Alkalilimnicola ehrlichii MLHE-1: one gene and its partners. Each later gene encodes a partner of the first gene's protein in a complex. Links are inferred from orthologs where the notes say so. Each region holds a gene or a part of one and is shown on either strand. Other genes may lie near its edges.

What was found.
Region 2: the proteins of dnaN (region 1) and dinB are in contact, whole or in part, in a solved structure (PDB 1OK7), measured with the Escherichia coli proteins. The link is inferred for Alkalilimnicola ehrlichii MLHE-1 from one-to-one orthologs.
Region 3: the proteins of dnaN (region 1) and dnaX are in contact, whole or in part, in a cryo-EM structure (PDB 8GIZ), measured with the Escherichia coli proteins. The link is inferred for Alkalilimnicola ehrlichii MLHE-1 from one-to-one orthologs.

The regions. Positions count from the first base shown.
Region 1 is NC_008340.1:854-7,903, reverse strand. What follows is about bases 4,204-7,050. They hold dnaN (DNA polymerase III subunit beta), read right to left. Parts: upstream 6,254-7,050; coding sequence 5,153-6,253; downstream 4,204-5,152. Other genes in these bases: dnaA (chromosomal replication initiator protein DnaA), read right to left, coding at 6,474-7,050; recF (DNA replication/repair protein RecF), read right to left, coding at 4,204-5,088. Outside these bases: MLG_RS00040 (glycoside hydrolase family 15 protein), read right to left, coding at 1-741; otsB (trehalose-phosphatase), read right to left, coding at 734-1,507; gyrB (DNA topoisomerase (ATP-hydrolyzing) subunit B), read right to left, coding at 1,535-3,952; more of recF, read right to left, coding at 4,024-4,203. UniProt on the Escherichia coli protein: Confers DNA tethering and processivity to DNA polymerases and other proteins. Acts as a clamp, forming a ring around DNA (a reaction catalyzed by the clamp-loading complex) which diffuses in an ATP-independent manner freely and bidirectionally along dsDNA.
Region 2 is NC_008340.1:3,151,890-3,154,875, forward strand. It holds dinB (DNA polymerase IV), read left to right. Parts: upstream 1-940; coding sequence 941-2,032; downstream 2,033-2,986. Other genes in the region: argS (arginine--tRNA ligase), read right to left, coding at 1-818; MLG_RS14040 (hypothetical protein), read right to left, coding at 2,024-2,320; ruvB (Holliday junction branch migration DNA helicase RuvB), read left to right, coding at 2,644-2,986. UniProt on the Escherichia coli protein: Poorly processive, error-prone DNA polymerase involved in translesion repair and untargeted mutagenesis. Copies undamaged DNA at stalled replication forks, which arise in vivo from mismatched or misaligned primer ends.
Region 3 is NC_008340.1:1,721,349-1,724,321, reverse strand. It holds dnaX (DNA polymerase III subunit gamma/tau), read left to right. Parts: upstream 1-500; coding sequence 501-2,447; downstream 2,448-2,973. Other genes in the region: recR (recombination mediator RecR), read left to right, coding at 2,809-2,973; MLG_RS07700 (YbaB/EbfC family nucleoid-associated protein), read left to right, coding at 2,478-2,801; yidD (membrane protein insertion efficiency factor YidD), read right to left, coding at 1-233. UniProt on the Escherichia coli protein: Part of the beta sliding clamp loading complex, which hydrolyzes ATP to load the beta clamp onto primed DNA to form the DNA replication pre-initiation complex.

The DNA.
Region 1 (7,050 bases):
GGTGGTCACCGCGGCGATGACCGCCCCAGTGTCTTCATAGGTATTGAGTTTGAGGGTGATGGCGGCGCGGATTACCGCCTCCTGCCATTCGAAGGGCACGGCCAGGTAGCGGACCCACTCCTGCCAGTAGTGAGTGGTGCGCTCGTAGAACTGGCTGGCGGCCTCGTGCGGGGAGAGCGGCAGGGTCTCGTCCGGTCCCAGGATCAAGGTAAAGACCTGATCCACCACCACCGGCGTCTCGTCAAGAATGGCGGTCAGTGAGGCGTTGGTAGTAAGGCGCAGCACCTGCTCGCCCGAGACGTAGCGGATGTGATTGCTTCCGTGGGTGATGATCGGTCGGGTCGTGCCGTAGTCGAACACCGGCCGGACCACCATCCGGACGCGGGGAGCGCCCCCCAGGCAGCGCACCTGGCGCACCAGGGTCACCGGATGGAAGCTGCGGCCGAACTGTTTGAATCGGGGTGCAAAATCGAGGACCTCCACAACCCCGCCCTGGTGGTCGTAGAGGCGGGTGCGGAGGATGGCGGTGTTGCGGTCGTAGGCCTGTTCACTGCGGGCAAGGCCCTCGAGAAGGATGGCGAAACGGCCGTGGCCGTCACCGACACCGGGGTCCCCAAGGAGACTGCAGAACACCGGATCACCGTCGAACCGGGGCATACAGGCCCAGGTAACCTCGGCCTCCCGGTTGACCAGGGCAGCGAAGCTGCAATTGCCGATTAGCGCCTGGTTGAGATCAGTCACCGTGCTCCCCCCTGATAGCGGCGGCCGGACGATTTCCTCGGAGCCAGTCGATCACCGCCGGTTGATCGGGCAGGCGCCAGCGCGCCTCGGTGTGACCGGCACCCACCTTAATGCTATAGCCGCCCAGGGCATTCACTGCCACAAAGGCGTGTTCATCCGTCAGGTCATCGCCCAGGTAGACCGGGGCCCGGCTGGCGAACGGGGCCTCGGCCATAAAGTGTCTGACCGCCCGGCCCTTGTCCCCGTCGGCCGGGCGAAGTTCGTAGACGCACTTGCCGGCTTGCAGCGTGAGCTGACCGGCGGCGCCGGCCGCGATCTCACTCAGGGCCCGCTGGATCGGCATTTGGTATTCGGGCGCCCGGCGGAAGTGAACGGCAAGGGCGATGCCCTTCTCCTCGACGAAGGTTCCCGGGTAGGCGGCGGTGAGGGCGCGGAGGCGATCGCGAAGGGCCGTCATGAGCCGCGGCGAGGGCGCAGAGGGCCGGTGGTAGCGGCCGGCGGGATCGCGCCATTCCGCCCCGTGCACCCCCGCCACCGGCAGGCGCAGCGGCTCGACGACCCGGTCGACGGCGGAGATGGTGCGGCCACTGACCAGGGCGACGGCGCCGCCACTGAGCGCCATCAGCTCGCGCAGGACGGTGCGGCCACAAGCGTCCAGCGTGGCGTCGTCGGGATGGGGGACGATGGGGAGGAGGGTGCCGTCGAGATCGAGGAAGAAGGCCAGGTCCGGTCGCCGCCAGAGGTGCGTCTTGTGCCCAGAGTCCATGGCCCGGCCCTCTCCCCCACGGACGGATCAGATGTCCAGGTTGGCCACCGTCAGGGCATTCTGTTCGATGAAATCCCGGCGAGGCTCCACCTGGTCGCCCATGAGGGTGGTGAAGATCTCGTCGGAGGCCACCGCATCCTCGATGGTCACCCGCAACAGGCGGCGGGTGTCGGGGTTCATCGTGGTCTCCCAGAGTTGATCCGGATTCATCTCACCCAACCCCTTGTAGCGCTGGATGCTCTGGCCCCGGCGGGCCTCATCCATCAGCCAGTCCACCACCTCCTGCAGGGTGGCCACCGGCTTACGCCGTTCGCCCCGCTGGATGAAACCACCGTCACCGAACAGGCCATGGAGTTGCTCGGCCAGCCGCTTGAGGGTTTCGTACTCGGCAGAGAGGAAGAAGGCCGAGTTGAAGGTATAGGGGTAGAGGATGCCGTGCATCCGCTTGATGACCCGCGCCTCTTTGAAGCCGCCCTCGGTGCCCAGCTGCAGGTCCAGGGTATAGGTGACCGACTTGTCCTGCTGGGCATTGGCCCGCTCCACCAGGGTCTCGAACCATCGGGTCATGGCCGCGCCGTCGGCGAAGTCCTGCTCCGAGACCGGCGCCAGGGCGGTCATCTCTGACAGCAGGGTCGGGTCCCAGCGCCGACGCATATGGTCGACCAGGTCCATTGCCTCCAGGTAGCGGCGCGCCAGGCGGCCCAACGCCTCACCGGAGATGGGCGGAGCGCCCTCCTGGCTGTGCAGGCTGGCATCGGCGAGGGCGATCTGGAGCAGGTATTCGGTGAGTTCCGCCTCGTCTTTGACGTAATGCTCCTGCTTGCCGCGCTTGACCTTATACAGTGGCGGCTGGGCGATGTAGACGTGACCCCGCTCCACCAATTCGCGCATCTGGCGGTAAAAGAAGGTCAGGAGCAGGGTCCGGATGTGGGAGCCGTCCACGTCCGCGTCGGTCATGATGATGATGCGGTGATAGCGCAGCTTGTCCGGGTCGAACTCGTCCTTACCGATACCGCAGCCCAGGGCAGTGATCAGGGTGCCCACCTCCACGGAGGCGAGCATCTTGTCGAAGCGAGCCTTCTCCACATTCAGGATCTTGCCCTTCAGGGGCAGGATGGCCTGATAACGGCGATCACGGCCCTGCTTGGCGGAGCCGCCGGCGGAGTCACCCTCCACCAGGTAGATCTCGGACTGGGCGGGGTCCTTTTCCTGGCAATCGGCCAGCTTGCCCGGCAGGCCGGCAACGTCCAGCACCCCCTTACGCCGGGTCATCTCACGGGCCTTGCGGGCGGCCTCGCGGGCGCGGGAGGCGTCGATGATCTTCTCCGCAATGGCCTTGGCCTCGGCGGGATTCTCGTAAAGGAAGTCGTTAAAGGCCTCGGCCAGCACCCCCTCTACGATGCCCTTGATCTCAGAGGAGACCAGCTTGTCCTTGGTCTGACTGGAGAACTTAGGGTCGGGTGCCTTGACCGAGACCACCGCCGTCAGGCCCTCACGGATATCGTCCCCGGTGGGGGTAACCTTGAGCTTCTTGGCGTAGCCCTGCGCCTCCAGGTACTGGTTCAGGGTCCGGGTGAGTGCGGCGCGGAAACCGGACAGGTGGGTACCGCCGTCGCGTTGGGGGATGTTATTGGTGAAACAGAAGATATTCTCCTGGTAGGAGTCGTTCCACTGCATGGCCACATCCACGCCGACGCTCTCCCGCATACCCGCAAGGTAGAAAACCGTCGGATGGAGCGGGTCCTTATTGCGGTTGAGGTGCTCGACGAAGGCCTTGATGCCGCCGGCGTACTCAAAGACATCTTCCTTCTCGGTGCGCTCGTCCTTCAGGGCGATGCGCACCCCGGGGTTGAGGAAGGAGAGCTCGCGGAACCGTTTGGCGAGAATGTCGTAGTTGTACTGGGTCTGGGTGAAGACCTCGCGGCTTGGCAGGAAGGTTAGTCGGGTGCCCGTCTCCTGGGTCTCGCCCACTACCTTCAGCGGTTCCACCGGGACACCCATCCGGTACTCCTGGGTATGCACCTTGCCGTTGCGCTGGATTACCAGGCGCAGGCGCTCGGAAAGGGCGTTGACCACCGAGACGCCGACACCGTGCAGGCCACCGGAGACCTTGTAGCTGTTGTCGTCAAACTTACCGCCGGCATGCAGGACGGTCATGATGACCTCGGCGGCGGAACAACCTTCCTCGGTGTGGATGTCCACCGGGATACCCCGACCGTTGTCGGCAACGGTGACGGAGTTATCGCCATGGATGGTCACCTGGATCTCGCTGCAGTAGCCCGCCAGGGCCTCGTCCACAGAGTTGTCCACCACCTCGAACACCATATGGTGCAGTCCGGTGCCGTCATCGGTGTCACCGATGTACATCCCGGGACGCTTGCGGACGGCGTCGAGGCCACGGAGGACCTTGATACTGTCGGAGTCGTAGCTGGTTTGCTCGGTCATGGGGTCACGCTCTCTGGATTAAGGGAACGAGTATATCACCCGGAGCAAGGGCGGGGCCCAGGCCTATCGGGTCAGCCGGCCGCCGGCGGCGGGCCGGAGTGAATACGGCCCTGTTCCACGTGGAACCATTGCGCGGCGTCGGGGGCGAGGGGGATATCGCCCGGCTCAATGGCGGTCAGGAAGGCCTGATTGCCACTGGAGGCGATCGCCTCCACCACGGCGGCACGCCGCGCCGGGTCGAGCTCCGCAGCGAGGTCATCCACCAACAAGGTGAGCGACTGGCCGGTCAGGGTGTGGGTAACCGCTGCCTGGGCGAGCAGCAGGGCGAGCACCAGAAGCTTTTGCTGTCCGCGCGAGAGCCGGTGCTGGGCCTCGACACCGGCCACGCGGAAACTCAGATCGGCGCGATGCGGCCCACTGTTGGTGAACCCCCGCTGACGATCCAACTCCCGCTGGGCTTCAAGGCGATCAGCGAGCGGCTCGTCGCTCCGCCAGCCCGGGCGGTAATGGAGGGCCACCGGTTCGTCCGGCAGCCAGCGGCGGACCAAGGCCGACCAGCGCGGCTCCAGGGCGTCGATGAGGTGGCGCCGGTTACGGTCGATGGTGTCGGCCGTTTCGATGAGGCCCTCGTCGTAGGCCCACGCCAAGCGGGACTCGCCCGCCTTGAGGGCAGCATTGCGCTGCCGGAGGGCGCGGACGTAACGGCCCCACACAGTTGAGAACTGTGGTTCCACGTGGAACACCGCCCAGTTCAAAAAACTGCGCCGCACGGCAGGGCCGTCCAGCAATAACCGCTGGTGCTCACTATTGATGACCTGCACCGGTAGGTAGCGGGCCAGTTCGGAAAGGCTTCGCCCGTCCCGACCGTCCAGACGGACCTGCGTCTCCTGGCTGTCCCGGGCGACCCCGATGGTATGCCCCTGAGTCTGAGCCCGAACCCACAAGGCCTCATGACCGTTCCCGATCATTTGCGCCGTCCGCGTGGCGCGGAAGGACCGGGTCCGCGCCACGAAGTAGATGGCCTCCAACAGGCTCGTCTTCCCCGCGGCGTTGGCACCCACCACCACGTTGATTCCGGCGCCAGGCGTAAGCTCAAACGGCTGGAGGTTGCGCACCCCTTCGGCCGCCAGTGACATAATGCCCATCACCACCCGGGGCGTTTGCCGACCACCGCCATTACGCCTGTCACCGTTTCGGCGCTCACAGGCGCATGGGCATGACGACGTACCTTGAGGTCTGGTCGTCTACCCCTTGGATCAGCCCACTGCTCGCGCTGTCCCGGAGTGTCAGGCGAACATCCTCATCGTCCAACGCCCCCAGCGCATCGAGCACATACCCGGCATTGAAGCCGACCTCCAGCGGGGCCCCGCCGTAGTCGACCGAGACCTCCTCTTCGGCCTCCTCCTGCTCGGGGTTGTGCGATGCGACCTTGAGCGTACCACCGTCGAGCAGGAACCGGACACCGCGGTACTTTTCGTTGGATAGGATCGAGACCCGGAGGAGGGCGTGGCGAAGGTCCTCCCGATTCACTGTCGCGGGGGTCTCGGTGGCCTCCGGCACCACCCGACGGTAGTCCGGGAAGCGGCCATCGATCAATTTGGAGGTGAACCGGACGTCCCCGAGCTTGACCCGGATATGGTTGTCGCCCAACTCCAGGTCGGCCCCCTCATCGCTGTGATCCAACAACCGTAACAGTTCCTGAACCCCCTTGCGCGGGACAATCACCTGACGCGGTGCCTCGACCCCGGTGTCGATGGCTTGCTCGGCCAGTGCCAGGCGGTGGCCGTCGGTGGCCACCATGCGCGCCATCGCCGGTTCCAGCTCCACCATCAGCCCGTTCAGATAGTACCGGACATCCTGCACGGCCATGGAAAAGTGTGTGCGCTCAATCAGCTTCCTCAGTTGCCCCTGGGGCAGCCGCACGGTCTCCCGGGCGCCAATGTCTTCGATGCTCGGGTAATCGTCCGCCGACAGTGTGGCGAGGGTGAACCGACTCCGCCCGGCCCGCAGACTCGCCCGTTCGCCGTCGACCTGAAGCTGGATCTGACTCTGATCCGGCAGGTTGCGACAAATATCCAGCAGCTTCCTCGCCGGCAGTGTGATGTCCCCGCCTTCCGTGACTTGGCAGGGCAGACTGGCGACCAGTTCCACTTCCAGATCGGTAGCGGTCAGCCGGGCCAGGCCGTCGCCCAACTCCAGGCGGACGTTGGCCAGCACCGGCAGGGTCTGCCGTCGTTCCACGACGCCGATGATGGCTTGTAGAGGCTTGAGCAGGTCTTCGCGTTGGATATCGATGCGCATGCCGATCCCTAATAATCAATATGTAGATAAGTAAAGACTGTTGTTATTACTGTGTGCACAGCACGCTGTGCATAAGTTTTTATTCCCTTTTTCAATCAATAGGTTGCTTCTGTTTTCCGGGGTGAGTAAGCGGGCGGTTTGCCTGGGGACCGCTGTGGAACAATCTGTGGATAAGATTGGTCGCATCGGTCCGCTCGGTTTCGTCCCGGGGTTATCCACATCATGTGCTGAGGGTTCTCAACAGGTTGCTATAGTCTTCCTCGATCCGGCTGTCCTCGGCGCAGAGCGACTCCACCTTTCGGCAGGCGTGCAGCACGGTGGTGTGGTCACGTCCGCCGAAGGCGTCACCGATCTCCGGCAGGGAGTGGCTGGTCAACTCCTTGGCCAGCGCCATCGCCATCTGCCGGGGGCGGGTGATGGATCGACTGCGCCGTTTTGACAGGAGGTCCGCCACCCGGATCTTGTAATACTCGGCCACGGTCTTTTGGATGTTGTCGATAGTCACCAGCTTGTCCTGCAGCGCCAGCAGATCGCGCAGGGCCTCCTTGGTGAACTCCACGGTGATCTCCTGGCCGGTGAACTGGGCGTTGGCCACTACTCGTCGCAGGGCCCCTTCGAGTTCACGGATATTGGAGCGAATCCGCTTGGCGATGAAGAAGGCCACCTCATGAGGCAGGTCCACGCCCTCCTGTAGCGCCTTACTCATCAGGATGGCGACCCGGGTTTCCAGTTCCGGGGGCTCAATGGCCACTGTCAGCCCCCAGCCGAAGCGCGATTTGAGTCGCTCCTCCAGGCCG
Region 2 (2,986 bases), 3.2 Mb from region 1 along the record:
TCAGCCAGGATACCGTTCAGGCCCTGCTCGAAGACCTGACGGTAGCCGGCCTCACCCAGCAACGCCCGGGCACGGCGCACCAGGGCGTCGATGTGCTGCTCCCTGTCCCCGCCCTGCGCCGCATCCGGCGGCAGGTCGGCCATCACCCGGTCGGCCGGGTGGCGCAGGGCATCGCCGACCTGCTCCGCCAGGCCGGTGGCGATCTCCCGCACGTAATCGCCCCGGTAGCCGTTGTCGGGGAACCGCACCGGCTCACCGCACGCCTCCAGGTAACGCAACCATACCGAGGCGGCCAGGATGTCCATCTGCCGCCCCGCGTCGTTGACGTAATATTCCCGATAGACGTCGTAACCGGCCGCCGCCAGCAGGTCGGCCAGCGCCGCGCCGAAGGCGGCGCCACGACCGTGCCCCACGTGCAGCGGGCCGGTGGGGTTGGCGGAGACAAACTCCACCATGACCCTGCGCCCCGCGCCCAGGTCGCTGCGGCCGTAGTCCCCCGCCTGGCTCAGGGCCTGACGCACCGGCGCCCAGGCAGCCTGGGGCGTTAGGATGAAGTTGATAAAGCCGGGGCCGGCGATCTCGGCCCGGTCGATGTACTCGGAGCCGGGCAGCGCGCCCACCAGCGCCTGGGCAATCTCCCGGGGCTTGCGCCGCGCCGCGCGCGCCAGCATCATCGCCGTGTTGGCCGCATAGTCGCCGTGGGCCCGGTCGCGGGCCCGTTCCACCTGGATGTCCACCTCGGTATCCGGGGGCAGGAACCCCTGTTCACACAGGCGGCTCACGGCCTGTTGCAGGCAATGGGCGATGTGCTTTTTCATGCGGCGAGTCCGTTGCTGGGCAGTTGAATCGAAAAGGATTGGCGGGCGCAGTCTAACCGGCCGTTGCCCGGCCATGAAGCACCCCGTCGTGGAAGCGCCCTACTATACCAGCCGGCGCCGCGTTGCGCCGCACCAGACACCCCGCCATGAGCCAACGCAAGATCATCCACGTGGACATGGATGCCTTCTACGCCTCGGTGGAGCAGCGCGACCGGCCCGGGTTGCGCGGCCGCCCGGTGGTGGTGGGCGGCGACCCCAACGGCCGCGGCGTGGTGGCCGCCGCCAGCTACGAGGCCCGCCGCCACGGCATCCACTCGGCCATGCCCGCCTGGCGTGCCGCCCGCCTCTGCCCGGACGCGGTCTTCCTGCGCCCACGGTTCGATGTCTACCGCTCGATCTCGGCGCAGATCCAGGCCCTGTTCCGGGAATACACCCCGCTGGTGGAGCCGCTGTCGCTGGATGAGGCCTATCTGGATGTCAGCGACTGCCCGCGGCGGGGCGGCTCGGCCACCCTGATCGCCCGGGAGATCCGCGCCCGCATCCACGAGCAGACGGGCCTGACCGCCTCCGCCGGGGTCTCCTGCAACAAGTTCCTGGCCAAGATCGCCTCCGATCTGGACAAACCGGACGGCCTCCACGTCATCCCCCCGGAGCAGGCCGAGGCCTTCGTGGCGGCGTTGCCGGTGGGGAAGATCCACGGCGTCGGCCAAGCGACCCGGCAGAGGATGGAGCGGATGGGGGTCCGCACCGGTGCCGACCTGCGGCGCTTGACCCTGCTGGAGCTGCAGCGCGCCTTCGGCAGCCGGGCACGCTTCTATTACGAGCTGGCTCGGGGACGGGATGAGCGGCCGGTACGCCCCCGCCGGGAACGCAAGTCGGTGGGCGCCGAAACCACCTTCGGCGAGGACCTCAACAACCCGGCGGAGATGCTGGAACGCATGGCCCCGCTCGCCGACAAGGTGGCCGCCAGCCTGCACCGCCGGGGGCTGGCCGGGCGCACGGTCACGCTGAAGGTGAAGTATCACGACTTCCGCCAGATCACCCGCAGCCTGAGCGGGCGCCCGGTGCAGTCCGCCGATGAGATCCGGGCCCGGCTCCCGGCCCTGTTGCAGGACACCGAGGCCGGCGACCGGCCGGTGCGGCTGCTGGGGGTGACGGTCTCGGGCCTGGTCACCGTTACCCCGGACCAGGCCCGTCAGCTGGCCCTATTCTGAGGCCGGCCGCCCGACGGAGGCATCGCGCCCGCGCAGCCAACCGCCCAGGTCCGCCAGCAGGCCGTACACCGTGCCCCCCACCACCATAACCACGAATACGAAGGCCGCGGTGATACCGACGCCCTCCCAGAAATGCTCACCGGTCATGAGACCGGCCGCCACCAGCAGCCAGCGCACCAGCAACAGCCCCAGCGCCGCGGCCACCATGCCCAGGCCGTAGAGCAGGGCGCCCTTGATCTCCTCGCTGCTGGAACCGGCCTCACCGCCCGGCTGCTGTTCGTCCGCCATCGCCCACCTCGCGCCGATGAACCACTATCTGAGGCCAGATTAGCACAGCGGGGACGGGCCCTTTACAATCCGTGGCAGGTGCCGGGCGCGGAGCCGGGGCGGCGAGTGCCGTCAGGCCGACTTTTGCGCACCGAGCAACGCAGGGAAAAATCGGATGAAGCGCGTGCCTGTTCGAGCGAAGCGAGTTCACGCGCGCCGATTTTTCCCGAGTAGCGCAGGGCACCCCGAAGGGGTGCGCAATCGGAGGCCTGACGGCACTCGCCGCCCCGGCTCCGCGCCCGGCACCTGCCACCCCACGAGGACACCACAGGCTCAGGGCAGCTATGAACGACCGCCTGATCACCCCGGACGCCTCCGGCGAGGACGAGGCCATCGACCGCGCCATCCGGCCGCGCCGGCTCACCGACTACATCGGCCAGCCGGTGGTGCGCGAACAGATGGAGATCTTCGTGCACGCCGCCCGTGGCCGCGGCGAGGCCCTGGACCACACCCTCATCTTCGGCCCCCCTGGCCTGGGCAAGACCACCCTGGCGCACATCATCGCCAACGAGATGGGGGTGAGCATGCGCCAGACCTCCGGCCCGGTGCTGGACAAGCCGGGCGACCTCGCCGCCCTGCTCACCAACCTGGAGCCCCACGACGTCCTCTTCGTGGACGAGATCCACC
Region 3 (2,973 bases), 1.7 Mb from region 1 along the record:
GCCATCCAGCCGCCGCGCACCGGCCCGTGCACCTGCAGGGCCTCCACCGCATAGTGGGAGCAGGTGGGCCAGTAGCGGCAGCGCGGGCCGATCAGGGGCGAGATCCCGTACTGATAGACACGGACCAGACCGATCAGCAGCAGGGTCAATGGGTTCTTGCGCATGAGCGGGGTTACCGGGCGATGGTGGATGGGGCATCCGAGGCCAGCCACTTGGCGTGATCGGATTGTCATGGTAACGTCTCCGCGCTGCCTACCCAAGGCAGGGTCCGTACCAAACGGGCCGCCATTATGGCGGCGGTGCCGGTCCCCTCGCGACGATAAACCGTGAATTCCGTCAGGCCCGGAAGGGAGCAGCGGCAGCGGTGGACTCGGGCGCCGGGGTGTGGCTGGTATCCGCCGCCTCCATCTATCCGCAGCGCACTGCTCCCCTGAACCGGTGGCGCACCGCCCCCACCACCCGTACACTTTGTAGCCTCGCTCCGCAGACAGCAGGAAACCATGGCTTACCAGGTACTCGCCCGCAAGTGGCGACCGCGCACCTTCTCCGAGATGGCCGGGCAGGAGCACGTGCTGCGCGCCCTGGTCAACGCCCTGGAGCAGCAGCGCCTGCACCACGCCTACCTGTTCACCGGCACCCGCGGCGTGGGCAAGACCACCGTGGCCCGGATCCTGGCCAAGTGCCTGAACTGCGAGCAGGGCGTGACCGCCGAGCCCTGCGGGACCTGCGATGCGTGCCGGGAGCTGGACGCCGGCCGCTTCGTGGACCTGATCGAAGTGGACGCCGCCTCGCGCACCAAGGTGGAGGACACCCGCGAGCTGCTCGATAACGTGCAGTACGCGCCCACCCGGGGCCGCTACAAGATCTACCTCATCGACGAGGTGCACATGCTCTCCGGGCACAGCTTCAACGCCCTGTTGAAGACCCTGGAGGAGCCGCCGCCGCACGTGAAGTTCCTGCTCGCGACCACCGACCCGCAGAAGCTGCCGGTCACCATTCTGTCGCGCTGCCTGCAGTTCAACCTCAAGAACCTGCCGGGTGGCCTGGTGGCGGACTACCTGCACACGGTGGTCGAGCAGGAGGGGGTGGCGGCCGAGCCACAGGCCCTGGCGCGGCTGGGGCAGGCGGCCAAGGGCAGCATGCGCGATGCGCTCTCCCTGCTGGATCAGGCCATCGCCTTCGGCGCCGGCGCGGTTCGCGAGGACGAGGTCTGTGCCATGCTCGGCACCATTGACCGCGGGTTCGTGCTCGAGGCGCTGGAGGCATTGGCCGCGGGCGACGGGCGGGCGCTGCTGGCGGTGACGGCGCGGATGAGCGAGCGGGCCCCCGACTTCAGCGACGCCCTGGATGAGCTCCTGCACTGCCTGCACCAGCTGGCCCTGCTCCAGGTGGTGCCCGAGGCACTGCCCGCTGGCGACCCCGATGCGGACCGGCTGCGGGATCTGGCCGCAAGGCTGCCGGCGGAGGATGTGCAGCTTTACTACCAAATCGCCCTCAATGGGCGGCGTGACCTGCCGCTGGCGCCCGAGGGCCGCACCGGCTTCGAGATGGTGCTGCTGCGCATGCTGGCCTTCCAGCCGGTGACCGGGACCGCAGTGGCGGCGACCGGCGGGGCGGGGGCAGACGCCCCGCCAGCGGCAGCGGCGGGTTCACCGCGGTCCCAGGCCGCCCCCAAGGCGACGCGGCCCCGGCGGGAGGCCCACCCGTCGCCGACCCCGACAGAACGGGCGGAGCCCGCGGCCGCTCCGGCGGGTGGGTCGCCGCCGCCCGAGCAGGGCGGGGGGCTGGGCGGTTACCGTGAGGCGCTCATGCGGGCGGCGCGGGGCCAGGCGGTCGAGCCGGATGGCCCCGCACCGGCACCGGCCGACCCGTCGGCCGCCGCTGAGCCGGCCCCTGCCGGGGGGCGCGAACCGGCCGCGGGGCTGACGGACCCGCCGGCCTGGGCCGAAGGCCCGCCGGTTAGCGACGAGGAGCCGCCGCCGATCGGCGCTCAGCCCGCGGCCGCCGAGACCGCGCCGGAGACGACGGCGCCGGACGATGCGGGGATCACGCCGGAAACCTGGCCCTGGCGCGCCCGCGACCTGCCGCTGGACGGCGCCCTCCGACAGTTTGCCGCGCACTGTGAGTGGGTCGGTGAGGAGGAGGGCCGTGTTATCCTTCGTCTCGATAGCGGCCACGGGATGCTGCGCACCCCGGCGCTGGAGGCGGAGCTGGCCCAGGTGCTCGGCGACTACCTGGGCCGGGCGGTGCGTCTGGATGTCCGGCTCGAGTCGCCGCACCGGGACACACCGGCCACGGTCGCCCGGAGGGAACGCGCCGAACGGCTGCGGGCCGCCCGCGAATCGCTGGAGAATGACCCGAACGTCGCCCGGCTGCACCAGCGCTTCGGCGCCGAGTTGCTGCCGGACACGGTCAGGCCCCGGAAGGGGGCTGACCCGGCCACGTGATCTGTAACAGCCCAAGATGAGGAACAAGCCATGAGGGGCGGAATCGGTAACATGATGAAGCAGGCCCAGAAGCTCCAGGAGGAGCTGAAGAAGGCCCAGGAAGAGATCGCCAAGATGGAGGTCACCGGGGAGTCCGGTGGCGGGATGGTGGCGGTGACCATCAACGGCAAGCACGAGGCGCGTCGGGTCAGTATCGACCCCAGCCTGTTCGAGGACGACCGCGAGATGGTCGAGGATCTGGTGGCGGCGGCCTTCAACGACGCCGTGCACAAGCTGGAGCAGGAGAGCCAGCAGCGTATGGCAGGCCTGAGCGAGGGTATGAACCTGCCCTCGGGCTTCAAGCTCCCGTTCTGAAGCGCGAATGCGCTACTCCCCGCTGATCGACCAGCTCATTGAGAGCCTGCGCTGCCTGCCCGGGGTCGGCCCCCGGTCGGCGCAGCGCATGGCCTTTCATCTGCTGCAGCGGGACCGCGACGGCGGGCGCCGGCTCGCCACGGCGATCCGCGAGGCCATGGACCAGGTGGGC